One region of the Planotetraspora sp. GP83 genome, then DNA from elsewhere that is predicted to be linked to it. Evidence: riboswitches for the same ligand, from Rfam matches in the RefSeq annotation. Region 1 holds a riboswitch; each other region holds the start of a gene.
The links. A riboswitch is a leader RNA that binds a small molecule or an ion and turns the genes downstream of it on or off. The one in region 1 is predicted to bind cyclic di-AMP.
Positions count from the first base shown of each region.

Region 1 (9,940 bases):
AGGGTGGAGCGCTTCACCGACTGAAATCGTCAGCATGACAGACTGTCTTAAGTCAAGCCCATCTGTCAAGGCGCCGTCTATCATAAAAGCGTGAGAGAACTGGCGTGCGAGCTCCCTGCCGGCCTTGAGGTGGATTTCGGATGGTTGCTGGGTCAGGCGCTGCATGCCCACCTGACGGTGACCAAACTCGCGGCGGAGTCGCTTCCCGCTGGTCACCGGGGATATCTGGTGCTGTCGGCGGCGGTCCACGAGAGCGCCCGCAACCAGATCGAAATGGCCCGTCAGCTCCGCCTCGACCGCACGGTGATGGTCTACCTGGTCGACGACCTCGTGAAGGCCGGCCTGGTCGAGCGGCGCCCGGACCCCGCGGACCGGCGTAACCGGCTGATCGCGGCGACCGAGCTCGGAGTCGAGCGCCTTGCGCAGGTCACGGCCGAGATCGACCGTGCCGAGGCGCACTTCCTGGGCCCCCTCGACGACCATGAGCGCGAGACGCTCAGAGAGCTGCTGCGCCGCCTCGTCGCGGGATCTCTGGCGGACGGCGGCCCGGTGCCGTCGATGTGCGAGGTCGCCGAGCACCTACGGGGCGCGCTCCAGGGAGAGTGTGACGACCAGAAGAGCCACTAGGGTGCCGAGCCGGGCAGCCGACGACCACATCCCCAGTGGGAAGCTCGCCGCCACGACCAGCGCCGCGAGCAGCCGCGCCGGTGCGTGCCCGAGCGCGAAGACACGCCGGAACCACACGTCGCCGAGCAGGAACAGCGCCACTCCGCCCGCCATCGCGACCGCGGGGCCGAAGCCGAGATGTCGTGGGCGATGGCCTCCTTTTGATTACACGTTTGCGCCTGTTGGATACAGCACAGCCAGTTAGTCGATGACCTCGGCCCGCAGTTGGGGGAAGACTTTCGACACCTTCCCGAGGAGGTAGTCGCCGTACGTCCCGGTGAAGGCGCGGAGGTCCTGGCCGTCCCAGCGCGGGCGCCCGCCGTCGCGTTGGGGGCGGGACGGCAGCGGCGGCACCTCGCAGTCCCAGCCGGGGTCGAAGAAGAACGGGAACGACAGCCGGTCCCGGCCGCTCAGGTTGCGCACGCGGTGCGGCGTCGACCGGTAGTGGCCGCCGGTCAGCCGGTCGAGCATGTCGCCGATGTTGCAGACGAACGTGCCGGGGATGGGCGGAGCCTCCATCCAGCCCCGTGAGGTGTGGACCTGGAGCCCGCCGTTGTGGTCCTGGAGGAGCAGGGTCAGCAGGCCGTAGTCGGTGTGCTCGCCGACCCCCCAGTCCATCGAGTCCGGCGGCGAGGGCGGGTAGTGAAATATCCGGAAAAGGATGGTCGGCGCGGCGGTGTAGCCGGAGGCGAAGTAATCCTCCTCCAGCCCGAGGCTCAGCGCGATCCCGCGCATGACGCTCTGCGCGACCCCGGTGAGCGCGTCGAGATAGGCGAGTACGGCGGGGCGCAACTCCGGCACCTGGACCGGGAACAGATTGGGCCCGTGCAGCGGCCTCGGGTCGTCGGCCGCGCCTTCCACACCGAAGTAGATCCCTTCCTTCAGGTCGGGACGACCGGAGGTGAGCTCCCCGCCCACGGGGAAGAAGCCGCGCCAGGCCCGGCCGCCCCGGTCCATGGAGATCTCCAACTTGCGCTGCGGCGGGAGCCGGAAGAACCGCCGCGCGGCGCCGTCCAGCCGGGTGATCAGCTCGGCGGACACCCCATGGCCGCTGACGTAGAAGAACCCGCTGTCCCGGCAGGCCGCCTCGATCTCGCGGGCGACAGCCGTACGCTCGCCGGGAGAGTCGGGGCCGGTGAGCGGGCTCACATCGATGACCGGCAGCGGTCCGGAAGCGCTCGACATGATCGTTACCCCAGCACGCCCGCGCGGGGCCCGGCCATGGACGAGGACACGGAGGACATGGACACGGAGGACATGGAGGACGCGGAGGCCATGGCGTCGGCCCGCTCGCGCGCCTCCAGGACCTCCTCGACGTGGGTTTCGGCCCACTTCTTCACCGCGGCGATGGGTTCCAGGAGCGAACGGCCCAGCTCGGTGAGCCGGTATTCGACGCGGGGCGGCACCACGGGGAAGACCTCGCGGCTGACGAGCCCGTCTCTCTCAAGCGCTCGAAGCGTCTGCGTCAAGACCTTGGGAGTCGCTCCGCCGACCCGTGCGCGGAGCTGGGAGAACCGCAGAACCTCGCGGCTCAGCGCCACGATGATCAACAGAGTCCATCTGTCGCCGATCCTGTTGAGGATCACACGGGAGGGACAGTCCACGCTCAGAACGTCATATTCGCAGCCGGTATCCATTCGGGAAATATAGCATGTTTAAGTACTCAATACCTGCTGGATACCGTCCAGGTTGACGCGCCACAGGGGTGCGGTGAGAAAGTCGCAGCGGCACGCGGCGCCTGGTGCGGGCTCTCGATCAGGTGCCGTTCATGCCGGCGGGAGGGGTGACCGTGGGGGGCGCGCTCACCCGGGCCGACGCCGCCGCCCTGGCCGGGCCTCCTGCGCGCCCTCACCTGAAGGCCCCCATCGCGGAGCCGTGGCTGACAGGCGCCGTTGACTGACCGTTTTGTACTCTTTACATCCTAGTTGCGTTATGTGTACCTTTAGTCCCCACGGCACGGACGGCGTTGACCCCCGCGTTGTTCCGTTGCCGGTCAGTTGCCCGGACCGTGCGTCTCAGGTGGGATCCGTCCCGACCGGAGCGCCGGCCGCCGAATCCGCACCTCGCGGAGCCGGGGACCCACCTTTCCGGGGTGAATCGGAGCGTCGGCCCCCCAGCCGCGCCCGTAGGGCACTTCCACGCCCGAACCCGTCAGCTAACCCGGTAGGCGGTATGGAAGCAAGGAGCCAACCCCTACATGCCCCACCAGCGACTCTCCTCGACCTCTCCCTCTCCCAAGCGCCGGCTGAGCCTCCCCGGCAGGCGTCTGCGGTCCGCCATCGCCGGTGTGACCCTGGCTCTGTCGGCCGCCGTCTCGACCGGCCTTCTGACGGGCCCGGCGCACGCCGACGGGTTCACCTACGGCGAAGACGTCTCCGGCTACGAGTCCGACTGGGACTGGAGTGCCAGCCCGGCGAAGTTCGGCATCATCAAGGCCACCGAGGGCCTGACCTTCGACGACTCCTCCTTCGCCCGGCACTGGGACGAGATCGCCAAGAAGGGCATCGTGCGCGGCGCCTACCACTACGGCCACCCGGGCAACGATCCCGTCGCCGAGGCCGATCACTTCCTCTCCGTGGTGAACGCGCAGCCCGCCAAGCCCGGGGACCTGCTGGTGCTGGACCTGGAGACCGCCGACGACCAGTCCGTCGCCCAGGTCAACGCGTGGGCCAAGACCTGGCTGGAGTACGTGAAGGCCAAGACCGGCGTCACACCCTTGTTCTACAGCGGCTGGAACTTCGCCGAAACCTACGGCTACGGCCTGGCCGACTATCCGTTGTGGGTGGCCAACTACAGCGAGGCCATGGGCGCCGTCACGCCGCCCGCCGACTGGAAGTCCTGGACGATCCACCAGTACACCGACGCCCCCGTCGACCAGAACGTCTCCTCGTTGACTCCCGACCAGTTGCGCGCCCTCGGCCGCCGCTGAGCCGAACCGGCTGCCGGCCGTCCCTGCGGGCGCGTGGAGTGGCCGGCTTTCGCTCCCGCAGGCGCCAGGGATGGTTCCAGGGTTCAGTCGGGCTCGGCGGGCGTGCGCCTTCCTGCGACCAGGGTGTCGCCCGGTTCCGCGGTGCGTGAGGGAGCCTCGCTGCGGCTCTCCGCCGGGCTCTCCGTCGTCTCGTCCCGCTTGGTACGGCGGAGCCGCCCCTTGGGGACCGTGTTCGAGGCCGTGTTCGAGGCCGTGTTCCCGGCCGTGTTCGAGGCCGTGCCGTCCTTGTCGCCGGATGACGCCGAGGCCGAGGCCGAGGCTGAGGATGAGGACGAGGCCGGGAAGGTGACGGGCCCCTTCGCGCCGGCGCCCTTCCGGGTGGCCGGCTCGACCGGCGATCCCTTCGGCTTCCCGGCCGACCCCGGCTCGGCCCGGTCCGTGAGCTCCGTCGCGTGCCGGTCGGCCGGGGCCGGCGTCCTCGGCTCGCGCAGGGCGGCGATCACGGCGTCGGCCTCCGCCTCCGCCGCGAAGTCCTCGGCCGCCTCGGCCTCGCGCCGCTTGATGACGACCATGTGATCGACCGAGATGCGGCCGGCCCCTCCGACGGCCAGCAGCACGGACGCGGCGCCGAGCGCCACGATGAGCTCGATGTCGCCTCCAGTGAGCGGCAGCCCGGTGTCCCCCGCGGTCAGGATGAAGACGGCGACGGCCTCGGCGAAGAGCAGCAGGCCGACGGCTGGTACGGCGAGGCCCGCGATGAGCAGCGTCCCTCCGATCAGCTCGATCAGCATGGCGGCGGCCGCCCAGAAGCCGGGCAGGGGGGCGCCGAGCTTGGCGAACTCCGTGCCCGTGGCGGTGAGGCCGGCTTCGAGCTTGTGCCAGCCGTTGGCGAAGAAGATCCCGCCGACGCCCATCCGGGCGGCCAGCGAGGCTAAATCGTGGAGGGTTCTCTTCACGGCACTCATTCTGGGGGGCTGGGGGTGGCTTGCCCAGACAATCTCCCCATAACCGGCGGTCTCATGCATGCCCCCGCCACGACATGGCCGGGGTCAGGCCGAGACGGGCCTGCGCTCCTCGGCGGGCGCAAGTGGGGGTGAGGGCCGGGGCCCGGTTGCGGGCGCGGGTGCCCTCCCGGGTGAGGAGGAGCGGGGGACCAGCACGGCCACGGCCAGCGCCGTCACTGAGAGCAGCGCGAGGCTCACCACGACCGTGCTGTGCAGGGCCGTGACGAAGGCCACGCGGGCCGCGTCGAGCAGCGCGGGCCCGGCGGTGCCGCCAGTCTCGGCCGCCACATGGGCCGCGGCGGCGAGCGACTCCCGGGCCTGGGCCATCAGGTGCCTGGGAACACCGGGGATCACCCCCAGAACCGGCGCGTAGACGACCGTGGTGATCGTCCCGAGGACCGCGATGCCGAGCCCGGCGCCCAGCTCGTAGGCCGTCTCCTCGATGGCGGCGGCCCCTCCGGCGCGTGACTCCGGGGCGGACGCCATGATCGTGTCGGACGCGGCGAGCAGCGCCACCTCGACGCCGAAGCCGATCCCCACGAAGGACACGGTCAGCATGGCCGAGTGCTGCTCCACACCCCACGTGAGCACGGGGGCGAGCGACAGCGCGGTGAGCGCCAGGCCGCCGCTCATGGTGGCGCGCAGGCCGATCCGCCGCAGCACGTGCGCGGCCGCCAGGCCGCCGGCGATCGCGGCGACCATCAGTGGCAGCATCCGGACGGCCGCCTCCAGCGGCGACAGGCCGAGCACGAGCTGGAGATACTGCGCCAGCATCAGCTCCAGCCCGACCAGGGCGAAGATCGCCAGCAGCACGCAGGCGACTCCGGTCGCGAAGGCGCGCTCCGCGAAGAGCCCGAGGTCGAGCAGCGGGGACGCCAGCCGCCGCTGGCGGCGCACGAACCAGACCAGCAGCGCGGCCCCCGCCAGGAACACGGCCACGGCGAGACCACGGCCGATCGTGTGGCCGTATCCCGCCTCCTTCAGCCCGAACGCGACCGCGAGGATGCCGGCCGTGGACAGGGCGGCGCTCGGGGCGTCCCACCGGTGGGTGGAGCCGCAGGGCGACGAGGGGAGGATCCGTACGGCCAGCGGCAGGGCAACGAGCAGCAGCGGCACGTTGATGAGGAAGACCGCGCCCCACCACAGGTGCTCGACGAGGACGCCGCCGATCAGCGGGCCCACGGCGGCCCCCGCCGCGGCGACCGCGCTCCAGACGCCGAGGGCGATGGCCCGCTCCCGCCGGTCGGTGAAGACCTGCCGGATGATCGAAAGAGTGGCCGGCATGATCATCGCGCCGCCGACCCCGAGGAGGGCCCGCGAGACGATCAGTGCGAGCGGCGTCCACGAGAACGCCGCCGACAGCGACGCCAGCCCGAACACCACATAGCCGGCGAGCACGAACCGGCGCCTGCCGTACCGGTCGCCCAGCGTGCCGAAGGTGACCAGCAGGGGCGCGACGACCAGCGAGTAGATGTCGATGATCCACAGGAGCTGGACGGCGCTCGGCTCCAGCGCGGCGGTGAGCGCGGGCACCGCGATGTGCAGCACGGTCGCGTCGACGGCGATCAGCAGCAGGCTGAAACAGAGCAACACGAGGATCGACCACCGGCTCGCCCGGTGCTCACGCACGACGCCCCCGGCGCGGACGGCGCCGGACTCGGCCGAGGCCGCAGCCATGATCATAGGCCGCTCAGGGCTCCCGTGAGCACAGGTCGCCCGGGACCGCCGTGGGTGATCGTAGGCCGCTCAGGGCTCCGGGCCCGCTGGAACATGCGTGGCAGCTTAGGCCATCGCCGTCGGATCTCTCAGCCGCTTCGGGTCAGCTCTGGAACATATCCGGACAACGATTCCAGAGCCTCTCTAGAGAGCTATAGGTATATATCCGGCGTCTAGGCAATCCGCGACCCGCAATGGATCATGCGGGAGTGGGGAGCGATATCGATGAATGGGATACGTCCCCGGTGCCGCCCCCGCACGACCGCGCCGATCCCCGCGCCTGGTGCGCGGTCGCGGTGGCGAGGCTGTCCCGCGACCAGCCGGAGGCGGCGCTGGAGGCCGCCCGCCAGGCGGTCGGCCGTGACCCGGACGGAGAGTGGGGGCATCGCCTGGCGAGCCTCGCCCTTGAGCGCCTCGGCCGCGACTCCGAGGCGGTCGCGTCGGCCCGGGAGGCCGTTCGGCTGGCACCGGGCTCCTGGGCCGCGCGACTACGCCTGGGCGGCGCACTCCGCCGAGTCCCCGGCCGCTGGCGGGACGCGTGGGCCGAGGCCCGCAAAGCCGTCCGCTTCGCGCCCGACGAGCCCGACGCGCACGTGCTCGCCGGCGACCTGGCCCTGCTCAGGGGAGAGCAGGATCGGGCCGCGAGGTCCTACGAGCTGGCGCTGCGCAGGACGCCCGACCACCCCGGCGCGCGGATCAACCTCGGCCTCACGCTGCTGCGCTGGGAGCGGCCACGAGCCCATCACGACCCCGCGTGGGACGTCGACCCCAGGGAGACGGGCCGCGCCCGGCACGCCGTCGAGGTCTGGTCCCGCCAGGTGCGCGTGCTGCTCGCGGCGGCGCTGACCGCCGTGTCCGTCGCCGGGCTCGGCCTCGGGCTGCACCGCGAGGCGCAGCTCGGCGGAGCCGTGGTGCTCGGGGCCGTCCTGGCGATCACCATCAGGCAGGCGGGCCGTGTGCGGGCCTGGCCGTACGTCCCCGCGATGCTCGGTCGTGACCTGTGGCTCAGCATGTCGGTCTCTGTGACGCTCATGGCGATCGCGGCCTACGTCGCGGGCCTGGCCACCCTCCCGCCGGTCACGCCCGCGTCCCTGGAAGAGGCGGCGGGCGGCGTCTGGGCCGGAGCGCTCGGCCTCGTGCTCTTCAACGGCGTGGCCGTGGCCGTGGTCCGCCTGCTCGCGGAGGCCTGGCGGGGGCGGCCCCTCCGGGCGCTCGGCCACTTCGCCGCAGTGCCGGCGGACCGTACGGCCCTGCGCGACATCGACGTGACGCTCTGGATCGTCGCCGGACGGGTGTGGTGGCTGACCGTGCTCGCCGCGCTGCTGCCGCTGACCGGCGAGCCCCGTACGGCTCTCGCCGCCCTCGCGGTGCTGGGCGGCCTGCTGTACGCGAGAAGGCGCCTGGCACGGCGGACAGGGGGCCGCCGGGCGCTGCGCCTCGGGCCGTTCCTGCGCGCCGACCGCTGGCTGGCCGTGGCGTTCCTCGCGCTCCTCGTCGCCATCGCCTGCCTGACCGTCGCCGGGATGGCCGGCGCCGGGATGGCCGGCGCCGGAGTGTCCCCCACGGCCGGCACGACCGCGGCGGGAGCCGTACAGGACGGGGGCCGTACGGCGGGTGAGGCGGCGTGGGACGTGGTCGAGCGGTCGTCCCTGCTGGGCTCGTGGGGATCGCTGGCGCTGGTCGGCTTGGCGTTCGGGGCGCGGGCCGCGCGCGCGTGGTGGCGCGGCGGCGCCGGTCCGTGGCGGGCGTCGCTCGTCCTCTCCGAGGCGCGGGGGCCGCGGCTTCCCGGCGACATGAGCCCCTCCACGGGCCTGAGCGACGAGGTGCGGCACGCGGCCACCTACTCGCGGAGCGTCGTCCTGGCCTACACCGAGCCCGACGGGCCGAGGGCGCTCGCGGTAAGCGCGGTGACGTCGGTGAGCGCGTCCGGCGAGTTCCGGCTCATCGCGGGGGACGAGGCGTGGGACGCCGTCGAGCGCGACCCGCGTGTCGTCCTCTTCGTCGGGGACCCGCGCTTCTGGGCGGAGGTCCGGGGCGTCGCCGTGCCCGACAACGACGTGCTCCGCATCACTCCACGGCGTGTTCTCATGCGCGAATACCCCGGCCGCCACCAGGCGCGGAGCCGGTAGGGCCGGAGCCCGGGCGCCTCCACCGGCCCTGCCGGGCGCGGCGGGTCCACCCATTTCGCCGTCACGTGCGGTATAACCGGGGGCGAAGCGGGGAGGCGTTGATGCGGGACTCCGACAGGGCACGGGCGGCGGGCCTCTTAAGTCGGAATGCGGCACGTGATCTGTTCGAACAGGTTCGTCTCCGCTATTTCCGCATTCCGCCGTTCGCGCGGCGGGCCATCTTCGCGGTGCTGCTCGTCGCCACCATGGGCGTGGCGGCGGCGCTGAGCTGGCCGCTGGCCGCGACGTTCATCTACACCGTCGTGGTGCTGGCGTTCGTCGCGCTCGCGCTCAGCTATCCCCGCGCCGCCGCGACCGTGCTGGTGCTCGCGGCCTGGGGGCTGCTGGTGGTGCCGTTCCTGGGGTGGTTCGGCACCCAGTCCCTGGCGCCCGGCCTGCTGATGTTCCTCGGGCCGGCCGTCGCGGGCGCGGCCCATGTGATCCGGTGGGTGCCGCCGTGGCTCACCACGCTGATGGCGCTCTTCCCGGCGGGGGCGGTCGCCTTCGCGCTCGTCTGGGTGTCGCCCGCCGCCTCCCTCTGGGGCGCGTACGGCGTGGCCGCTGCGGTCCTCGTGTACCGGTTCCTGCTCGCCCGCAAGGCGCGGGCCGCGTTCGACGTGGAGCCCGTGAACGGCGACGGGCAGGTCCAGCAGCGGATCAGGATCGGCGGCCACCAGGCCTCCGGCGGAGACAAGGGAGCGCCGCCGCCGATCACGGTCGAGCAGGCCCTCGGCGAGCTGGAGGCCATGATCGGCCTTGAGCCGGTCAAGGAGCAGGTGCGGGCGATCGCCGCGTCGATCGAGGCGGCGCGCCTCCGCAAGGAGGCGGGATACGCCAACGAGCCGCCGATGCGGCACTTCGTCTTCGTCGGCCCTCCGGGCACGGGCAAGACGAGCGTCGCCCGCACGGTCGCCAAGATCTTCTACGCCTTCGGGCTGCTGGACACGCCGTTCGTGGTGGAGGCCCAGCGGGCCGACCTCGTGGGGGAGTACCTCGGCGCCACGGCGATCAAGACCAACGAGCTCATCGACCGCGCCCTCGGCGGCGTGCTCTTCGTGGACGAGGCGTACGGCCTGATCAACTCCGGAGACGGCCAGCCCGACCGGTTCGGCGCGGAAGCGGTGCAGACCCTCCTCAAACGGGCCGAGGACGACCGTGACCAGCTGATCGTCATCCTGGCCGGATACGAGAAGGAGATGAACGGCTTCCTCTCGTCCAACCCCGGCCTGTCCAGCCGGTTCGCCAGCCGGGTGCGCTTCCCCAGCTACACGCCCGCCGAGCTGCTGGAGATCATCGAGGCGCTTCAGGTCAGGAGGGGCGATCGGCTGGCGCCCGAGGCCCGGCCGGTGCTCCGCGGCCTGTTCGAGGACGTCCACCGCCGCGGGCTGATCGACGAGCTGGGCAACGCCCGCTTCGCCCGCAGCCTGGCCGAGGCCGCCGCGCAGGCCCGGGACGTG
Region 1 is NZ_JBGCBZ010000028.1:65,871-75,810, reverse strand. It holds gene sthA (Si-specific NAD(P)(+) transhydrogenase) at 1-24, shown strand, start outside; gene ABH927_RS29910 (MarR family winged helix-turn-helix transcriptional regulator) at 91-627, shown strand; gene ABH927_RS29905 (hypothetical protein) at 580-780, opposite strand; gene ABH927_RS29900 (isopenicillin N synthase family dioxygenase) at 868-1,851, opposite strand; gene ABH927_RS29895 (winged helix-turn-helix transcriptional regulator) at 1,857-2,303, opposite strand; gene ABH927_RS29890 (hypothetical protein) at 2,408-2,566, shown strand; cyclic di-AMP (ydaO/yuaA leader) riboswitch at 2,705-2,851, shown strand; gene ABH927_RS29885 (glycoside hydrolase family 25 protein) at 2,864-3,595, shown strand; gene ABH927_RS29880 (DoxX family protein) at 3,679-4,551, opposite strand; gene ABH927_RS29875 (MFS transporter) at 4,645-6,276, opposite strand; gene ABH927_RS29870 (tetratricopeptide repeat protein) at 6,561-8,444, shown strand; gene ABH927_RS29865 (AAA family ATPase) at 8,690-9,940, shown strand, end outside.

Region 2 (9,940 bases), on a different contig from region 1:
GGACACGGCATTCGCCGACGCCGAGACGGCGCGCGAGCAGGCGCTCGCCGCGCTGCGGGAGGCGGCCACCACCGAACGGCGGGCCCGGCAGGAGGCCGAGGACGCCCACCGGAGGGCCGCTTCGGCCGAGGCGGCCCGAGACCAGGCCACACGTGAGCTCGCCGAGCGGATGGAGAAGGCCGCAGCCGAGGTCGGCGAGGCGACGGCGCAAGCCGTACAGGCAGGTCAGGAGCGGGACCAGGCACAGGCGGAGGCCGCGAGCGCCCGGGAGCAGGCCGAACTGGCCCGGCGGGCGCACCGCGAGGCGGAGCAGGCGAGCGCCGCCGCCGTCGCCCGCGCCCAGGCGGCCGAGGCGGAACGCGACCGCTCGGTGTCACGCGCGGAGGCCGAACGGGACCGCGCCGTCGCGCTCGCCGAGGCCGAGCGGGATCGGGCGCTCGCCCGCGCGGAGGCGGCTGAGGCGGGCCGCGCGGTGGCAGTCGCGGACGCGGCCCGGGCCACGGCCGAGGCGGCTCAGGCCGTGTCCCGGGAACAGGCCGCCGCCGATGAGGCGGAGCGCGCGGCAGGCGAGGCCCGTACGGCTGCCACGGACCGGGAGCGGATCCAGGCGGAGCTGGCCCTGGAGCGCGCTCGCCTCGCCGACCTGCGGGCCCAGCTCGATGTGGCCAGAGGCGAGGCGGCCCAGCTTCGCGAGCGCGCCGTCACCGCCGAGTTGCGCCTGAACGACCGTGTTTAGGCCGCCGACATCCGCCGCATCTACGGGCTCGAGAGGGAAGCCCTCGGCGTCCTGGCGATCGAATCCCCTTCGTGTAGATATGAGCGAGTCGAAGGACTATGACGTGGCCATGCCGTCTCAGGCGTGCGCGCGGGACATCTCCCATGGCACCTGCGGAAGGACCTCGCCGGTCTCAAGCAGCGACTTGAGGTTCGCCAACACGGCCGGCCATCCGTGCGAGATGCCGTTGAGCATCTCCTGGTTGGGCAGGTTCTCGTGGGTCACGGTGAGGCGGACGATGTCCTGGTGTGGTTCGACGAGAAACGTGACAACCGACGGTTCTCTTGGCGATTCGGCTCCAGGGGCGTCGTCGAAGGTGATGACCAGGCGTGTCGGGGGGGCGGCCTCGATCACTCGACCGACGCCATCGACGACGCCTGATCCGTCGACACGTCGGTGCTCCCAGGGCGAGCCCGGCTGCCAGTCCGAGACGTTGGCGTGTGCCCAGTAGCGCGCCGTCAGGTCCGCGTCCGTCAGGGCTTGCCACACCTGCTCGGCGCTTGCGCGGATGTAGGTCACATAGACGTAGGTCGGCACGGACGTGGATCCGTTGGTCATGGCGTACTCCTCCGCCTGGTTCTTGATGGCACTGATCGCTTGCAGACGGGGTTTGTCGAACCCCGAGATCCAGCGCTCCTCGATCTCATGGATCGGCGCCGGGTTGAGGTAATGAAGCCGTTCACGTCCGCGCCGTACGACGGTGACGAGGTTGGCCCGCTCGAGGATGTCGAGATGCTGTGTCGCCGACTGGCGCGCCATGTCCAGGTGTTCGCACAGTTCGCGCAGAGTCTGACCGTTGTGCTCGCGCAGACGGTCAAGCAGGAGTCGTCGGGTGGAGTCGGCCAGTGCCTTGAAGACCGAGTCCATCTCTCTCGCTTCGAACCTCACACTCAAATTATGCAGGCATTTGCCTGCATAACGCAATGATGGTTCGACTAATTCGCGATCGCCTGTTTCGTAGGTGGCCACCTACGAAACAGGCAGCGTGGCCATGGCGATCTAGCGCGTCTCTTGTTTCACCGGGTGACGGCCGCCCGGCGGGGCAGGCGGCGGGAAGGGCGTCCAGGCGGCGTCCGTCACGCAGGCGCAGAGCCACCCGGCCGTCACCGGCCTCCTTCGCGCCGATGACCGCCGGGTAGAAACCACCACCCCACCGCCCATGAGGGCCGGCGAGTCAGGAGTCAGCGCAGTGCGCCGTAGAAGGCGCGCAGGTCGTCGGCGAGGACCTCGGGGACGATGTGGGCGGCGTAGTGCCCGCCCCGTTCGTACGACTTCCAGTGCACGATGTTCTTGTGGTCGCGCTCGGCGAACGTCCGCATGGAGACGAAGTCGCCGCCGAACATCGCCAGGCCGATCGGGACGGTCGTGGGCTCCGTGGGGTGCTCGGCGTGCGCGTCCTCGTAGTAGAACCGGGTGGCCGACGTCGCGGTGCCGGTCAGCCAGTAGAGCATCGTGTTGGTCAGGATGAAGTCGTCGTCGATGTCGACGGTGTCGCCGAACAGCTGGGAGTTCCACCCCAGCAGCCCGGCGGGCGAGTCGTAGATCGCGTACGACAGGGTCTGCGGCTGCTGTGAGTGCAGGATGTTGAACGACATCTTGTTGTCGTAGAACCACTGCAGCACTTCCAGGCCCTTCTTCTCCTCCTCGGTGATCTTCTCGAACTCGGCGGGGTCTCCCGAGGGGAAGGAGAAGATTTGCGTGACGTGCACGCCCACGACGTGCTCGGGATCGACCCGGCCCACTTCCGGCGAGACGAACGAGCCGCCGTCGTTGCCGGCCGCGCCGTAGCGGTCGTAGCCGAGCCGCCGCATGAGCTCGGCCCACGCCCTGGCGGTGCGGTACCGGTTCCAGCCCTTGTCCCTGGTCGGGCCGGAGAAGCCGAAGCCGGGAAGCGACGGGATCACGAGGTGGAACGCCTGCGCCGGGTCCTCGGGGTCGGTCAACGTCTCGATGACCTTGAGGTACTCCACGATCGAGCCGGGCCACCCGTGGGTGAGGATCAGCGGGAGCGCGTCCTCATGCGGCGACCGGACGTGCAGGAAGTGGATGTTCTGCCCGTCGATCTCCGTGGTGTACTGCGGGTATCGGTTGAGCTCCGCCTCCTTGGACCGCCAGTCGTACCCGTCACGCCAATACTCGGCGAGCCTCTTCACGTACTCCACGGGAACCCCGTAGTCCCAGCCCGCGCCGGGGATCTCGTCCGGCCAGCGGGTACGGCCCAGCCGGTCGCGGAGGTCGTCGAGGTCGGCCTGCGGAACGGCGATGCGGAAGGGGGTGATTTCGGTGTTCTCGCTCATGACCACAACGTTACGGAGCCTTCCGGTCAGGTCCTGTCCTGAAGTCCGGGCAGACTTGAAGCCATGTTGGAGACCTCGGCGCGGTTGCTGCGTCTGCTGTCGCTGTTGCAGGCCAGGAGGGACTGGCCGGGCGCGGCCCTCGCGGAGCGGCTGGAGGTGAGCGAGCGGACCGTCCGCCGCGACGTCGAACGGCTTCGCGACCTCGGATATCCGGTGCACGCGACGAGGGGAACCGACGGCGGCTACCGCCTGGGCGCGGGCGCCGCGATGCCGCCGCTCCTGCTCGACGACGAGGAGGCGGTGGCCGTGGCGGTCGGGCTGCGGACCGCCGCCGGGGGGACCGTCGCCGGCATCGAGGAGACATCCGTGCGGGCGCTCGCCAAGCTCGAACAGGTCCTGCCGTCCCGGCTGCGGCATCGGGTCAACGCGTTGCAGACCTACACCGAGCCCGTGCCGGCGGACCGTCCGGGCCCGAAAGTGGACGCGGCCGTGCTCACCGCGCTCGCGGCCGCCTGCCGGGACTCGGAGCGGCTGCGGTTCGACTACCGGGGCCACGACGGGTCGGCCGGCCTCCGCACGGTAGAGCCGCACCGTCTCGTCTCCTGGGGCCGCCGGTGGTATCTCGTGGCCTGGGACGTCGACCGTCAGGACTGGCGAACCTTCCGGGTGGACCGCGTGGAGCCGCGCACGCCCACCGGCCCGCGCTTCCCGCCCCGCGAACCACCGGAGGGCGGCACCGCCGCGTACGTCGCGCGCGGGGTCTCGGCGGCGGCCTGGCGTCATCACGCGCGGGTCGTCGTGCACGCGCCCGCCGAGGTCGTGTCCGGGCGCGTCAACCCCGCGGTCGGCGTCGTCGAGGCGCTGGGCGGGCAGACCTGCGTCCTGGTCACGGGCGCGGACAGCGTGCACACGCTCGCCGTCCATCTCGGCCTGCTCGACCTCGACTTCGAGGTGACCGAACCCCCGGAGCTCGTGGAGCACATCCGCGCGCTGGCGGCTCGCTACGCCCGCGCGACCCCGGCGGCCGCGCCGGAGAAGGCCACCCCCGCTGCGCCGGAGAAGGCGAGTCCGGCGCCCTCAACGGGGCATGATGGTGGCCCTGAGGCCGCAGCCACCACCGGAACGAAGGAGTTTTGAGATGGGCCGCGCGTTCGAACTGCGCAAGGAAGTCGAGCTGGAGGCCACCCCTGGGCAGGTGTGGGAGGCGACCGCCACCGGCCCGGGAGTCGACTCCTGGTTCATGGGACGCAATGTGGTCGAGCCCGGCGAGGGCGGCATCGTACGGCTGACCCTGGGCGGCCAGAGCCAGGAGAACACCGTGACCGCCTGGGAACCCGGGAAACGACTCGCGCACCGCGGCGCCGAGCCCGACGACGGGAATTTCATGGCGTTCGAGTATCTCCTCGAGGGACGCGAAGGCGGCGGCACCGTGCTGCGGATGGTGCAGAGCGGCGTCCTCGGCGACGACTGGGAGACCGAGTACGAGGCCATAAAGACCGGCTGGGACACGTACCGCCAACGAAGCGCGCCCGGAACCGTTCGTCCGGGCGCGGTTCGGTGGGAGGGCAGAGGCGTGTGTCACGGTCCGGCCGTACCGCGGGGCCATGCGTCAGGCGCCGGCCGTACCGCGGAGATGAGGCGAGGTCAGGCCTTGTCGGTCGCGGTGTAGTACGGGTAGCCGTATCCGACGACGGAGCCGGCGGACCGGGTCCGGACCTCGACGGCGCCGTTGCCGGTGTTGCCCTCGACGGTCTGGATGGTGCCGTCACCGTTGTCGCGGACGACGAAGCCGACATGGTCGATGTCGTCGAAGGACTTGCCGCCGCTCCAGCCGAAGAAGACCACGGCGCCGGGCGTGGGAGCGGTGCCCCACCGGTTGTTGGCGGCGAACCACCGGGCGTGCTGCACGGTGTAGGAGTCGGAGCCCAGGACGGGCGTGATGCCGAGCCTGTCGCCGACCCAGGAGACGAACATGTCGCACCAGGCGGCGTTGGCGTAGCCGGCGAGGGTGCCGCCGTCGCGGGCGAGGGTCTGCCGGGCACGCGGGGTGGACATGTACCAGGCCTGGAACTTGGTGCCCCCGCCGAGGCTGTTCTCCCTGATGCCGACCTGGCTCTGAGCGAGGCTCAACAGCTGGGACGGGCTGACCTTGGGCAGTCCGGCGGCGGCCTGGGCGAGGGGGGTGACGTTCGAGTAGCCGACTTCGGTGACTTGCGGTGTGTCGGCGACGTCCGCGTGGGCCGCCGTGGTTCCTGCCAGCACCGCCGAAGCGAGTGCGCCGCTGACAAGGGCAGCACGAATACAGGTGTTGAGGGCTCGCATGGTGGGGTCTACTCCCTTGCTTCCATGCCGCCTACCGGGTTAGCTGACGGGTTCGGGCTGGAAGACGCCCTACGGCACTACGTGCCGATTCACCCCAGGAGAGGTGGGTCCCCGGCTCCGCGCGGACGCGGACTCGGCGGCCGGGCGGCCATCCGGCTGGATGACCGCGTCGGTCTGAGGCTTGGCACCCTTGACCAGAGATTTGGACAGGTATGCCCGAGTTGCCTAAAAGGTAATAGACCGACCGAAACCGGTCAAGTAAGGACAAGTCAGGTTTTACTTGTCACGTCCTCGGTGTACCTGCTGGTGATCGAGGGTGGGGAGGCCCCTTTCGCGGGCCCGGGCCGTACGGCGTCGCCCGCCGGTGACGCCCGGCCCGGCGGCCCCGGCAGGCCGTGCGGAAGCGCCTCAGGTCGTGGACCCCGAGACACGGCCGCGCCGCCTCCAATCCCCGCGCGGAGCGGCGATTCAGCGTGGCTCGGCGGCGGTGACGTCCCACCGCCGATCACCGGAGCGCGATCTCGCAGGTCACCGCGCCGAGTGGGAGCCGTACGGCGACATCACCGGCCGCGAGCGAGCGCCGGAAGGTCCGGATCGGGACGCGTCCGGGGCGTCGGGCCAGGGGCCTCGTTTCGCTGACAGCGAACTCCGATCGGCCTCACATGGGCCCCAGAGGCCAGCGCGACCCCCCTGGAGGGGCGGCGAACACCACCCCTCCGGCGAGGCTCTGCCTTAAGGCGCCCTGAGGTCCGCGTTAAAGGTAAGGAAACCTTCCTCACCCCGTTGACGGGCATTTCGAGAGATCGCTTGGATTGGGACATTTACGGTTCCCCCAAAAGGAGTTGTCTCTCGTGCCCCGATCGGTACGTGGATCCTTGACCGCCGTGGCCTTGACCGTCCTCACCGGCCTCACTCTGCTGCCCGGCATCGCGTCGGCCTCCGGCACCCAGGCCGCCCCCAGGGCGCACGCCCCTAGAGCACACGCCCTCAGGGCGCCGGCCGCGTTCACGCATCCGGGCGTGCTGGTCAGCAGGGCGCAACTCGACTTCGTCCGCACCAAGCTGACGGCCGAGCCGTGGAAGACGGCGTTCGCGCAGGTCAAGGCCAGCCCGCTGGCCTCGCTGTCCTACAAGGCCAAGCCGCGGGCCGTCGTCGAGTGCGGGCCGAGCTCCAACCCCAACTACGGCTGCTCCGACGAGCGGGGCGACGCCCTGGCCGCCTACACCGACGCCCTGCTGTGGTACCTGACCAGGAACGCGGCATACGCCAAGAAGGCGATCGAGATCATGGACGCGTGGTCGGCCGTGATCACCAGCCACACGAACTCGAACGCGCCGCTGCAGACCGGCTGGGCGGGGGCGTCGTTCTCCCGGGCCGCGGAGCTGATCAAGCACACGTATTCGAGCTGGCCCAACGCCGCGAGGTTCGCGACGAAGCTGCGCACGGTCTACCTGCCAGTGGTCGGCGGCACGGCCGCGCGGAACAAGAACGGCAACTGGGAGCTCATCATGACGGACGCGGCGATCGGCATCGCCGTGTTCCTCGACGACAAGACGGCCTTCGACAAGGCGGTCGCCACGTGGCGGGGCCGCCTGCCCGCCTACATCTACCTCAAGTCGGACGGGCCGCTGCCCAAGCAGGCGCCGGGCAGCAAGTACGACACGTCAGCGGAGATCATCGACTACTGGGAGGGTCAGACGACCTTCGTCGACGGTCTGGCGCAGGAGACCTGCCGCGACTTCGGCCACACCGGCTGGGGCATCGAGGCGGCCATCCACGTCGCCGAGACGGCCCGCATCCAGGGCCTCGACCTGTACGCCGAGGGCAAGGAGCGGCTCAGGCTGGCCATGGGCTTCCACTCGCAGTACGAGCTGGGCGCGGCCGTCCCCTCGTGGCTGTGCGGAGGGAAGCTGAACACGGGCATCGGCCCGGTGTTCGAGGTGGGCTACAACGCCCTGGCGGGCCGGCTCGGCTACAGCATGCCGCGCACCCTGCAGGTCGTGCAGAAGCACCGGCCCGCCGGGGCGAACTACTTCCTGGCCTGGGAGACCCTCACCCACGCCGGCAACCCCAGCTGACGAGCGGGGCTACCGCCATCCCTCCGAGTCGACGCCGCCCGGCACGGCGGCCGCCGTGCCGTACGGCTCCCGCGTGAAGACGAACGTGTTGACGTCGAGGTGCACGCCCGCCGGGGAGCGGACGACCTGGAAGGTCTCGCCGGCGTAGTAGCCGTCGAGGCCGAGCCAGGTGCCGTCGGCCTGGGCGGCGAAGCGGGAGGCCCGGCCGTGGCCGTTGACGGGGGTGAGCGACAGCCCCCGCCTCGGCAGGACCCGCAGCACGTACGCGGTGGGCCCCCAGTACCACGGCCCGGTCAGCGCCAGCAGGTCCTCGTCGACGGAGGAGGGCGCCCACTCGGCGGGCAGCGGCGGCTCGTGCTGGGCGAGGATGTCGAGCAGGTCGGTGTCGAGCCGGCCGCGGATCCCGGACGTCGCGTTGGCCAGCCACAGCACGGCGACGCCGTCGGCCGGGTCGGCCCAGAACGTGGCCAGGAAGCCGGGCATCGACCCGGTGTGCCCGGCCAGCCGGCGGGCGCCGGCCGGGCCGCTGTGCCGTACGAGCTGGAGGCCGAGGCCGTAGCCGCGCGTCCAGGCGTCGCCGTCCTCGACGACGGCGGGCTCACGCATCTCGGCGACGGTCTCGGGCCGCAGGACACCGCGGGTCTCCCCGGCGACGAAGGCCGCCCAGCGGGCGAGATCGGCGGCGGTCGACCACAGCTGCCCGGCCGGGGCCATCGCCCCGTGGTCGTTCTCCGGCTCGGGGAGCAGCACGTCGGCCCAGGGATGCACGGCGTAGCCGGTCGCGTGCGGCGCTCGCGGGCGCGGCGTGGTGTCCCGCATGCCGAGCGGCTGGAGGATCTCCTCCCGCACGGCCTCCTCCCAGGGCGCCGACCGCTTGCGCGCGACGAGCTCGCCGAGCAGGGCGAAGCCGACGTTAGAGTAGTGGTAGCGGCGGCCCGGGCGGTGCCTGGCCGACTCCGGCCCGAGGGCGGCCAGCAGCGCGGGCACGGAGACGCCGGGCGTGCGCTCCCACCAGTCGCCGGGCGACTCGGCGGTCAGCCCGCCGGTGTGGGAGAGGACCTGCGCGATCGTCACATCGCCGACCGGGGTGCCGGGCACGTGCTTGTCGAGGGGGTCGAGCAGGTCGAGCTGGCCCTCGTCACGCAGCCGCATCACCATGGTCGCCACCATGGTCTTGGTGAGGGACCCGATGCGGTACTGGGTGGTCTCCTCCGGCGGCTTGGCGCCGACCCGCCCGCGGGCGCCGAACCAGGTGATCTCGCCGCCCCGGACCAGCGCCGCGACGAGCGAGGGCACCCTCGCGTCCGCCTGCTCGATCGCCAGCCTGCGCAGCAGCGCGCGGGCCGTCCCTTCCAGCACCATTACCCCTCCAGAACCATTGCCGCGTCCCTCCGCGTCGCGATCGCACCAGGCTAGCGCCCGATCATGGGTGAGTTCGCTGATGCCGGGGATGGCGCGGCGCCGCATGGGCTGGGGCAGAATGCCACCCATGACCACCCCTCCCGGCGGCCCTTCAGGCGATCCCGCGGGCAGGCCGCCCGGTGCCCTCCTCGACTGCGTGCTCGAACGGATCACGTACGCCAACGAGGAGACCGGCTACACGATCGCGCGGGTGGCGACCGAGCGCGGCGGCAACGAGCTGCTGACCGTCGTCGGGCCGCTGCTCGGGGCGCAGGTGGGCGAGTCGCTGCGGCTCACCGGCCGGTGGGGGTCTCATCCCCGGTACGGCAGGCAGTTCGAGGTGTGGTCCTACACCACCGTTCTCCCGGCCACCATCCAGGGCATCCAGCGCTACCTCGGCTCGGGGCTCATCAAGGGCATCGGCCCGAAGATGGCCGAGCGGATCGTGGACCACTTCGGCGTCGACACGCTGCGGGTGATCGAGGAGGAGCCCGCCCGGCTGGTGGAGGTGCCGGGCCTCGGCCCCAAGCGCACGAAGATGATCGCGGCGGCCTGGGAGGAACAGAAGATCATCAAAGAGGTGATGATCTTCCTGCAGGGCGTCGGGGTGTCCACGTCGATCGCCGTGCGGATCTTCAAGCAGTACGGCGAGGAGTCGATCGACGTCGTCCGCAAGGAGCCCTACCGGCTGGCCGACGACGTCTGGGGCATCGGCTTCAAGACCGCCGACACCATCGCCCAGGCGGTCGGCATCCCGCACGACAGCCCCGAGCGGGTGAAGGCCGGCCTGCGCTACACCCTGTCGCAGGCGGCCGACGACGGCCACTGCTACCTCCCGGCGCCCAACCTCGTCGCCGACGCGGTCAAGATCCTGGAGGTGTCCGCCGAGCTGACCGCCGCCTGCCTGGAGGAGCTCGTCGCCGAGGAAGGGGTGGTCCGGGAGGAGGTTCCGGCGGGGGAGAGCACGGTCCCGGCCATCTATCTCGTGCCGTTCCACCGAGCCGAGCGGTCCCTGGCGGGCACCCTGCTCGGGCTGCTGGGCTCCGGGCACGACCGGCTCAAGGTCT
Region 2 is NZ_JBGCBZ010000001.1:266,596-276,535, forward strand. It holds gene ABH927_RS01315 (hypothetical protein) at 1-736, shown strand, start outside; gene ABH927_RS01320 (ArsR/SmtB family transcription factor) at 854-1,744, opposite strand; gene ABH927_RS01325 (epoxide hydrolase family protein) at 1,957-3,072, opposite strand; gene ABH927_RS01330 (helix-turn-helix transcriptional regulator) at 3,136-4,209, shown strand; gene ABH927_RS01335 (SRPBCC domain-containing protein) at 4,211-4,741, shown strand; gene ABH927_RS01340 (CHAP domain-containing protein) at 4,717-5,334, opposite strand; cyclic di-AMP (ydaO/yuaA leader) riboswitch at 5,409-5,543, opposite strand; gene ABH927_RS01345 (alginate lyase family protein) at 6,279-7,472, shown strand; gene ABH927_RS01350 (serine hydrolase domain-containing protein) at 7,482-8,963, opposite strand; gene ABH927_RS01355 (ATP-dependent RecD-like DNA helicase) at 8,962-9,940, shown strand, end outside.
Region 2: another riboswitch for cyclic di-AMP. It lies ahead of ABH927_RS01340 (CHAP domain-containing protein); the one in region 1 lies ahead of ABH927_RS29885 (glycoside hydrolase family 25 protein).

Region 3 (9,940 bases), on a different contig from region 1:
TCCGACTCGGGGGTACGCGCTGATGAGCTGGCTCTCCGCGGCCGGGTTCGTGGTTCTGTTCGTCGGGTTGCTGGTCTCCATCGCGCTGCACGAGATCGGCCACCTGGTCCCGGCCAAGCTCTTCGGGGTCCGGGTCACGCAGTACATGGTCGGCTTCGGCCCCACGGTGTGGTCCCGCAGGCGCGGGGACACGGAGTACGGCCTGAAGTGGATCCCCCTCGGGGGCTACATCCGGATGATCGGCATGCTGCCGCCCCGCCCGAACGACGACCCCACCAAGCTGCGCAGCGTCTCCACCGGCCCGTGGCAGGGGCTCATCGAGAACGCCAGGGCCGTCGCCTCCGAGGAGATCAAGCCCGGTGACCAGGGCCGGGTCTTCTACCGCAAGCCGTGGTGGCAGAAGGTCATCATCATGTTCGGCGGGCCGGCGATGAACTTCGTCCTCGCCTTCGTGCTGTTCGCCATCGTGATCATGGGCTTTGGGATCCAGGTGCTCAAGCCGACCGTGTCCTCGGTGTCGAAGTGCGTGATCCCCGCCGCCCAGGCGGACAAGCGCGAGTGCCGGCCCAGCGATCCGCTCACCCCCGCCGCCAAGGCCGGCCTGCGTCCCGGCGACCGCATCACGTCGGTCGCGGGAACCCCGGTGAGCTCGTGGGAGGAGGCGACCCGGCTCATCCGGGCGCACGGCGCGGGGACGACCGCCTTGGGCGTCGACCGCGCGAGCGAGCACATGACCGTCAACGTCGACCTGATCGCCCAGGACCGGCCCGCGCTCGACGACCCCGCGAAGATCGACAAGAACGTCGGCTTCCTGGGCGTGGCGCCCACCGCCGTCATCGAGAAGCAGGGCCCGGGCTACGTCGTGGGCCAGATGTGGGACCTCACCAAGCGCACCGCGGCGTCGATGGTGAACATCCCGAAGAAGATGGTGGGCGTCTGGCAGGCCGCGTTCTCCGGGGAGAAGCGCGACCCCAACGGCCCGATCGGCATCGTCGGCGCGGGCCGGATCGGCGGTGAGATCGCCGCGTCGGAGCTCTCCCCGGAGAACAAGATCATCTTCTTCATCAATCTGCTGGCCGGGCTGAACCTCGCGGTGGGCATGTTCAACCTCATCCCGCTGCTGCCGCTCGACGGCGGCCACATCGCGGGCGGCCTCTGGGAGGGCCTCAAGCGCGTCTTCGCCCGCGTGCGGCGGCGGCCCATGCCGGGCTACGTGGACGTCGCTAAGGCGCTGCCCCTCACGTACGCGATGGCCGCGCTCCTGCTGGTGATGGGCGGCCTGCTCATCTACGCCGACCTCGTCAACCCGGTCCGCATCTCCGGCTGATCTCCGGCTGATCTCGGGTGAGGCGGGTTGGCGGCGGTCGCCGTACGGCTATTCGCCGGTGACGCCGTCGATGCGCTCGCGGAGGATGTCCGCGTGGCCGTTGTGCCGGGCGTACTCCTCGATCATGTGGACGAGGATCCAGCGGAGCGAGTAGCGCACGCCCTCGCGCTCCCGCTTGGCGAGCGTGTCGAGGTCGGGGCACGCGGCGGCGGCCGCCCGGGCGCCGTCCACCTCGGCCCGCCACGTCGCGAACGCCTCCTCGGCGGAGGCTGTGCCGACGTTGTCGAACTCGCCGTCCGGGTCGTCCTCGTTGAAGTAGATGAAGTCGAGGTCCTCGCCGTTCAAGCGCCTGCGGAACCAGCTGCGCTCCACGTCGGCCATGTGGCGGACCAGGCCCAGCAGCGACAGGGTGGAGGGCGGCGCGGAGCGCAGGCGGAGCTGCTCCTCGGTCAGGCCGGCGCACTTGACGGCGAGTGTCTCGCGGTGCCAGTCGAGCCACGAGGTGAGCATCTCCCGCTCGTCCGCGACCGGGGGCGGGTCGATCCGTGTGTCAGTCATTCACGGCATCCTGCCCGAACACCTGATCGATGTCACATTGTTTCTCATGTGATCACGCGGGTGTGCGGGCCGCGGGGGCGGGGCGCGCACACCCGCGTGATCGTGGGGTGGGACGGATGGCTTCGGAGACCGCCGGCTCTGGGAGATCGGGGTCAGTACATGGAGATGTGCACGTGGTCGTAGTGGTTGGCGGTGATCCCGCCCCGGTCGGACATGGGCCGCCAGCCAGGGCTGCCGAGATTGTAGATCCGCTGCTTCCAGATCACGTACATCACGCCGAGCTTGGGGCCGTTCTTGATGGCCCAGGCGGCGATGGTGTCGCCCAGTGCCTTCATGTCCGCGGACGGCATCATGCCGCCCGAGCTCATCATGAAGTCGCAGGCGCGGCCCAGCGGGTGCTCGCCGCTGCTCTCGCCGCGGTAGCAGCCGACCGTGTACTTCAGCGCGAAGTGCTTCTCGACCTCCGCCCGCATGAGCCGCATGCGGGGCGTGATGTTGTCGGCGCCGACGGGCAACTCGGGAGCCCAGGAGCCGTTGGCCAGCCGGTCCGGCGCGATCGGGATGAGCTGCGCGAGGTTGTCCTTGATCTGCCCGATGAGCTTCTCGGCGTCCTCGCGCTGCCCGGCGACCTTGTCCGACTGCGACTTGAGCTGCGTGGTCAGCGCCGCGGCGGCGTCGGCCGCCCGCTGGCGATCGGTGCGGACCTGGGCGAACCGGCTCACCGCCGCGGCCTGCTCCGCCTGTAGTTGGTCCACCACCGCCGACGCCGCCGGGTCGGGCGGCGCCATGAACGCGGTGCTCGTCTGGTAGCGGAGCCCGGCGATCTGCGCCACCTGCCGCTGCGCGGTGGCGTAGTCGGCCTGGGCTGTTGCGAGCCGATCGCGGGCGGTCTTCTCCGTTTGCCGGGCCTTCGCCAGCTCGACCCGGGTGGCGTTGTAGTCGGCGATCAGACCGTTGACCTGCTTCTCCAGTGCCGCGAGCTGCTTCTTGAGCCGGCCCTCGCTGGGCTTGGGGGCGGCGTTGCCGGCGGAAGCCGTACCGAGAACGAGCAGGACGGCCGTCACCGCAGCGGCGACCAGGGGGAATGCGCGGGGCAGAGCCCACTCCTCTCCATCTGCCGGCCGGGTTAGCTGACGGGTTCGGGCTGGAGGAGCCCGGGCACACGCGTGCCTTCACCCCGGGATCTAATGGGTCCCCGGCTCCCGGGCGAGGCGCCCGGGATTAGGCGCACCGGCTGTGTCAGCCGGTGCAAGGGATAGTAGTGGTAAAGAATGGGCTCTAGCCAGTCCAAGTCGCAATCAATCAGAGATCAACTCGTTACCGATTCCCGGAGCATCCGGGCCGCCTCCTCCGGGAGCACGTCGTTGACGAAGGCGCCCATCGCCGACTCCGAACCCGCCAGATACTTCAGCTTGTTCGCGGCCCGCCGGATGCTGAAGAGCTGAAGGTGGAGATAGGCCAGGTCGCGCCCGTGGGAGACCGGCGCCTGGTGCCAGGCCGCGACGTACGGCATGGCGACCCCGAACAGCCCGTCCAGGCGGCGCAGCACGTCCGTGTAGAGCGGCCCGAAGGCGGAGCGCTCCTCGGCGGACAGCCCGGGGATGTCCGGAACCCGCCGGTGCGGGTAGAGGTGGACCTCGAACGGGTAGCGGGCGGCGGCCGGGACGAACGCGGTCCAGTGCTCGTTGGAGGCCACCACGCGCGGCCCCTTCCGCTCGGCGGCCAGGACGTCGGCGAACAGGTTGCCCCCCTGGTGCCGGGCGGCGGCCTCGAGCATCTGCCGCGTCCGGGGCGTGACATAGGGGTAGGCGTAGATCTGGCCGTGAGGGTGGGGGAGCGTGATGCCGATCTCGGCCCCGCGGTTCTCGAAGCAGAAGACCTGCTCCACACCGGGCAGCGCCGACAGCTCCGACGTGCGGTCGGCCCAGGCCTCCATGACGAGCTCGACCTGGTCGTCGCTCAGCGAGCTGAAGGAGGCGTCGTGGACCGGGGTGAAGCAGACGACCTCGCAGCGCCCGATCCCCGGCCGCACCTGGCTGAGACCGCCGACCTCCTCGTACTCCCCGATGTTGAAGCTGAACGACGGGAAGCGGTTCTCGAACACCGCGACGTCGTACAAGGAAGGGATCTCCGAGCCGGGGTGGGCCGGGCACAGCGGGCACTCGTCGGCCGACGGGAGGTGGGTCCGGGTCTGCCGGTGCCTCGCGACGGCCACCCACTCGTCCATCAGCGGGTCGTAGCGCAGCTCGGACGCCAGCGGCCGGGGAGGCAGGTCACGCGTGTCGATCGCGCTGTGGTCGGCGTCGTCCCTCCGATCGAAGTAGAGCAGCTCCCGGCCATCGGCGAGATGAGTGATCGTGCGCTTCACAGTGCCGCTGCCTCCAGCTCGGCGTGCGTGGACGGTTCCGCGAGCAGGAGCGTTCCCACGTGATCGGACAGCTCCGCCCGGGCCTCCTCGGAGAGGCCGGTGTCGCTGACCAGCACGTGGGCCTGCTCCAGGTCGGCGATGGTGCTGATGCCGACCGTGCCCCACTTGGTGTGGTCGGCCAGCACGACGAGCTGCTGCGCGGCGGCGACGAGCTCGCGGTTGGTCTCCGCTTCGAGCAGGTTCGGCGTGGTGAAGCCCGCCCTGGAGCTCATCCCGTGGACGCCCAGCATCAGCGTGTCGACGTTCAGGGAGCGGACGGCGGCGACGGCCACCGGGCCGACCAGCGCGTCCGACGGCGTGCGGACGCCGCCGATCAGCACAACGGTCTGGTCGGACCTGGCCGCCCGGTGGAAGACGTCGGCCACCTGCACCGAGTTGGTGATGACGGTCAGCTCCGGCACGTCCACGAGGTGGTGGGCGAGGGTCCAGGTCGTGGTGCCGGCCGAGAGCGCCACCGCGGTGCCGGGCCGTACGAGCTCGGCGGCTCTCCGGGCGATGGCCTCCTTCTCGGGCTGTTGCCGCATCGACTTGGCGGCGAAGCCGGGCTCCTCCGTGGAGCCCGTGCCGGCGGCGGTGGCCCCGCCGTGGACCTTCTCCACCAGCCCCCGGTCGGCCAGCACCTCCAGATCCCGCCGTATCGTCATGTCGGAGACCCCGAGATCGCGCACGAGCTCGGCGACGCGCACGCCGCCCGTCCTGCGGACCCGCTCCAAGATCGCCTGCTGCCTTTGCTGGGCCAGCATCACCGCTCCTATCAACAGATTCAAACAAATTATGCCACCTTGCCAACGGTGAAATGTTGAATCTTGGTGACGGGAGATGCACGGAAGGCCTAGGCAACCCGTTAGCCCTGGAGGACAGTGGAAAGCGGAGCCGTACGACGGCGGAAAGGCGGTCGGCGATGGGGAAGCGGGCACGCAAGTCCAAGGCACGCAAGAAGAAGAAGGCGAACCACGGCAAGCGGCCCACTGGGCGCTAGCCTTCCGGCGGGCCTGCGGAGGCCTGCGCGCTAGCCTTCCGGTGGGCCTGTCTACCAGTTCCTTCTGCCCCAGGCGGCGAGCAGCCGGGTCTGCGCGTCGGCGTCGGCCGGCACGTCCCGGTGGTCCCCGATCACTCCCGCCTGGCGGTAGCCCTCCTGCGCCTCGGCGAACCACTCGGCGCACGCCTCGACCAGCTCGGGGTCGAGCCGCTCCGGCCCGCCGATCGCCCGGGCCAGGTCCCACGTGTGGATCAAGGCGTCCGCGAACAGCTCACTGATGAAGTCCTCTCCCGGCACGTCGCCGAACGAAAGATGCGTCACGCTCGCCAGCGCGCCCTCGGCGTACACCGCCTGGACGGCGCCCTGCGCCGACGCCTCGAACGCCTTGATGGGGTCGTCGCCCAGCACGTCGCCGTCGTAGGCGTCGCCCACCTCGCCGACCGTCCGCCCGGCCAGCAGCTCCGGCGCCCACAAACTCTCGTTCACCATGTGATTGACCAGCGCCCGCACGTCCCAGTCCACACAAGGGGTCGGCAGCTCCCACTGGTCGTCCGCCACGAGGTGGAGCCGGTTCCCGAAGCCGTCCAACGCCCGGCGGTACGCCTCACGGATATCGATCATCATGTCCCTCCTCGCCCAGGAGCCTCCCTTCGACCGTAACTCTTCCCAATGATCAGGTCATACTCGGTCGCCGGCTTGGGAACGACGGGGTCAATGGAGGTTCTGCTCCACCCAGACGATCTTTCCGAACGTGGTGGGACGGGTGCCCCATCGGTAGGCGAACCGCTTGACGAGCTGGAGGCCTCGGCCGGTGTCCTCGTCGGAGGCCGCCGCTCGCGGGGCGGGGCTCACCGGCGAGCCGTCGGCGACCTCGCACACGAGCGTCCGGCCGCGCAGCAGCCGCAGCTCGATCGGCGGCCACCCGTGCTTGAGGGCGTTGGTGACGAGCTCGCTCACGATCAGCTCGGTGCTGTCGGACAGGGCGCCGAGCCGCCAGGACGCCAGCGTGGCCCGGACGAAGCGGCGGGCGTGCGCGACGAACCGGGGGTCGGCCGGCAACGGGCAGGAGGCCACCTCGTCGGGGTCCAGGTCCCGGACGCGGGCCAGCAGCAGCGCGATGTCGTCACGCTCGTGGCCGGGCCGCTGGCTGCTGATCGTGACGTCGCACATGTCCTCCAGGTCCTCGACCGGCCCGGCGAGCAGGCGGCGCAGCGCCATGATCCCGGCGTCGATGTCCCGCTCCCGGCTCTCCACCAGGCCGTCGGTGTAGAGGGCGAGGACGCTGCCGGCCGGAAGGACCAGTTCGCGCATCTCCAGCGGGTCGCTGCCGATGCCCAGGGGGAGCCCCGACGGCAGCTCGATGATTTCCGTGGAGCGGTCCGGGTGGATCAGCACGGGGGGAACGTGCCCGGCGCGGGCGAAGGCGCAGTTGCGCGTCACCGGATCGTAGACGGCGTAGACGCAGGTCGCGATCTGGGTCGGGTCGAGGTCCTGGCTCATCAGGTTGAGCCGGAAGAGCACCTCGTCGGGCGGCAGGTCGAGGCTCGCCAGCGTGCGCGCCGCCGTACGGAGCTGGCCCATGGTGGCGGCGGCCCGCGTGCCGTGGCCCATGACGTCGCCCACGACGAGGGCCGAGCGGCAGCCCGGCAGGGGGATCACGTCGTACCAGTCGCCGCCCACGCCCATCAGGTCACTGGCCGGTAGGTAGCGGGAGGCGATCTCCATACCCAGAGGCTGCGGCAGGTCGACGGGGAGCAGGCTGCTCTGCAGGGTCAGCGCGGTGCGCCGCTCACGGGTGTAGAGACGGGCGTTGTCCACGCACACGGCCGTCCGCGCGGCCATCTCCTCCGCGACCGCGACGTCCTGCACCTCGAACGGCTGGCTGCCCGGCCGCCGGCTGAACACCGCGCACCCGAGCACCCGGCCCCGGGCCTGGAGCGGCACGGCGAGAAAGGACGAGTCGGTGAGGAGATCGGCGACGGCGTCCTCGCGGTCGATGCTGGAGCCGATCAGCCGGGCGCTCTCCTTGTCGAGAACGGGGTACATCAGCGGCTTGCCGGTGGCCATGCACTGCGCGTGCGGAAGCATCGCCGGGTAGACCGTCACCTCGCCGACCGGGAAGACGCTCACCCAGGCGTCCGGGTCGTCGCTCGACACCGCCAGCGCCACCCGGCGCACGAGCGTGGTGCCGTCGACCGGCCGGGAGGGCAGCTCGCCGTCGATCATCAGCCGGTCCTGCACCATGACCGCGGCCACGTCGGCGAAGCGCGGAACGGTCACGTCCACGAGCTCGCGGCTGGTTTCCGCCAGGTCGAGCGTGCTGCCGATCCGGCGGCTGGCCTCGTTGAGGAACGCCAGCCGCTCATGCGCGGACTGGGCGCTGCTTCGACGCCATTCGACGCGGTTCCCGAGGGCGGGATCCTTGATGACGCAATTCCGGTTCAATCGACTACTCCGGCGGATAACGGTGCTGTTCCAGCATCGTATGGGAGGGGATACCTCGCATTTCTGAAATTCGGGGATGAGCCATGGTCGGCACGCGAGTCGTACGGCACCGCCTGCCGTACGGACGGGTCAGACGGCGGGCAGCCGGGCCAGGGCCTCGTCGATTCGCTGCTGCGGAAGCGCGAAGTCGTCGAGCTGTCCCGAAAGGTGGCGCTCGTAGGCCGGCAGGTCGAAGTGGCCGTGCCCGCAGACGGCGGTCAGGATGACCTTCTCCTCGCCCGTCTCCGCGCACCGGAGCGCTTCGGCGATCGTCTCGGCCAGCGCGTGGGTGGGCTCGGGAGCCGGCAGGACGCCCTCGGTCCTGGCGAAGCGGAGCCCGGCCTCGAAGCACTCGGTCTGGTTTCTCGCCACCGCCTCGATCATGCCCAGCTCGTAGATGTGAGACAGCAGCGGCGACATGCCGTGGTAACGGAGCCCGCCGGCGTGGATCGGGTCGGGCACGAACTCGTGTCCCAGGGTGTGCATCTTCAGCAGCGGCGTGAACCCCGCCGTGTCCCCGAAGTCGTACGCGTACGTGCCCCTGGTGAACGACGGGCACGCGGTGGGCTCGACGGCGCGAAGCACCGGCTCCATCCGCCCGGCCAGCTTCTCCCGGAGGAACGGGAAGACCAGCCCCGCGAAGTTGGAGCCGCCGCCGGTGCAGCCGATGATCAGGTCTGGGGTCTCGCCGAACGCGGCGAGCTGTTCCAGCGCCTCCTCGCCGATGACGGTCTGGTGCATCAGGACGTGGTTGAGCACCGAGCCCAGGGCGTACCGCGTGTCGCCGCGGGAGCCCGCGACCTCGACTGCCTCGCTGATCGCGATGCCGAGGGAGCCCGTGCAGGCCGGGTCGTCCGCCAGGATCTTGCTCCCCGACTGGGTGACCGCCGACGGGCTGGCGTGGACAGTGGCGCCGTAGACCTTCATCAGCGACCTGCGGTAGGGCTTCTGGTCATAGGAGGCCCGCACCATCCAGACCTCGCAGGCCAGGCCGTACTGCGCGCAGGCGAAGGCGAGCGCGGAGCCCCACTGCCCGGCGCCGGTCTCGGTCGTCAGCCTGCGGACGCCCTGCGCGGCGTTGTAGTACGCCTGGGGGACCGCGGTGTTCGGCTTGTGGGACCCGGACGGGCTGCCGCCCTCGTACTTGTAGTAGATCCTGGCGGGAGTGCCCAGGCTCTTCTCCAGGCGGCGGGCACGGATGAGCGGCGTCGGCCGCCACAGGCGGTACACGTCGAGGACGCTCTCCGGGATCGGCACGAAGCGCTCCTCGCTGACCTCCTGCCCGATCAGCTCCATGGGGAACAGCGGCGCCAGGTCGTCCGGCCCGACAGGCTGAAGCGTGGCCGGGTGCAGCGGCGGCGGGGGAGGCGACGGCAGGTCGGGGGTGATGTTGTACCAGTTCCGGGGGATCCGGGACTCGTCGAGAAGGACCCTCGTCGGCTCGCTCACGCGCCCTCCAATTCCGGCCTCGCCGCCTCCAGTCTCCGCGCTGACGCGCCGCCGCGGAAGAGGCTGTCCCGGCGATCGGAGACCGCGCGAGCCGCTGGACGTAGGTCCAATGCCCGATGTCCGGGAGTTCGTCTCATTTGTAGTGTCGGAAATGAAGGCCACTTCGGATCCGGCCACTGGGAGGTCCCGTGCCCGCGAAACTCGACCACACGATCGTCCACAGCACCGACCGCTTCGCCTCCGCGCGGTTCCTGACCGATCTGCTCGGAGCGCCGGAGCCCAAGGCGTTCGGCCCGTTCGCCGCCGTCCCGCTCGCCAACGGCGTAACCGTCGACTACGCCGACTCAATCGTCGCCCGGGACCGGATCGTCATGCAGCACCTGGCGTTCCTGGTCGAGGAGGACGAGTTCGACGAGATCTACGCCCGGATCACCGGGCGCGGCCTGCCCCACTGGGCCGACCCGGCCCATCGGCTGCCGCAGCAGATCAACCGTCGCCACCACGGCCGCGGCGTCTACGTGGACGACCCCGACGGCCACGCCCTCGAGTTCCTCACCCACCCGTACGTCACAGAGGAATGACGGGCGGCTTTTACGGTTCCGCTTTCTCATTCACTTGATGTGACCATTCGAAGGTGACCGGATCTTCGATCGGTGCGAAACCGTGAAACGCCTGCTGCTCGCCGGCGTGGTGGGGATCGTCCTTCCCGTCGGCC
Region 3 is NZ_JBGCBZ010000034.1:2,728-12,667, reverse strand. It holds gene ABH927_RS31820 (RIP metalloprotease) at 23-1,327, shown strand; gene ABH927_RS31815 (DinB family protein) at 1,376-1,885, opposite strand; gene ABH927_RS31810 (coiled-coil domain-containing protein) at 2,038-2,949, opposite strand; cyclic di-AMP (ydaO/yuaA leader) riboswitch at 2,987-3,123, opposite strand; gene galT (galactose-1-phosphate uridylyltransferase) at 3,195-4,253, opposite strand; gene ABH927_RS31800 (DeoR/GlpR family DNA-binding transcription regulator) at 4,250-5,056, opposite strand; gene ABH927_RS31795 (50S ribosomal protein bL37) at 5,215-5,292, shown strand; gene ABH927_RS31790 (TIGR03086 family metal-binding protein) at 5,344-5,916, opposite strand; gene ABH927_RS31785 (SpoIIE family protein phosphatase) at 6,004-7,737, opposite strand; gene ABH927_RS31780 (TrpB-like pyridoxal phosphate-dependent enzyme) at 7,867-9,225, opposite strand; gene ABH927_RS31775 (VOC family protein) at 9,414-9,806, shown strand; gene ABH927_RS31770 (hypothetical protein) at 9,889-9,940, shown strand, end outside.
Region 3: another riboswitch for cyclic di-AMP. It lies ahead of ABH927_RS31810 (coiled-coil domain-containing protein); the one in region 1 lies ahead of ABH927_RS29885 (glycoside hydrolase family 25 protein).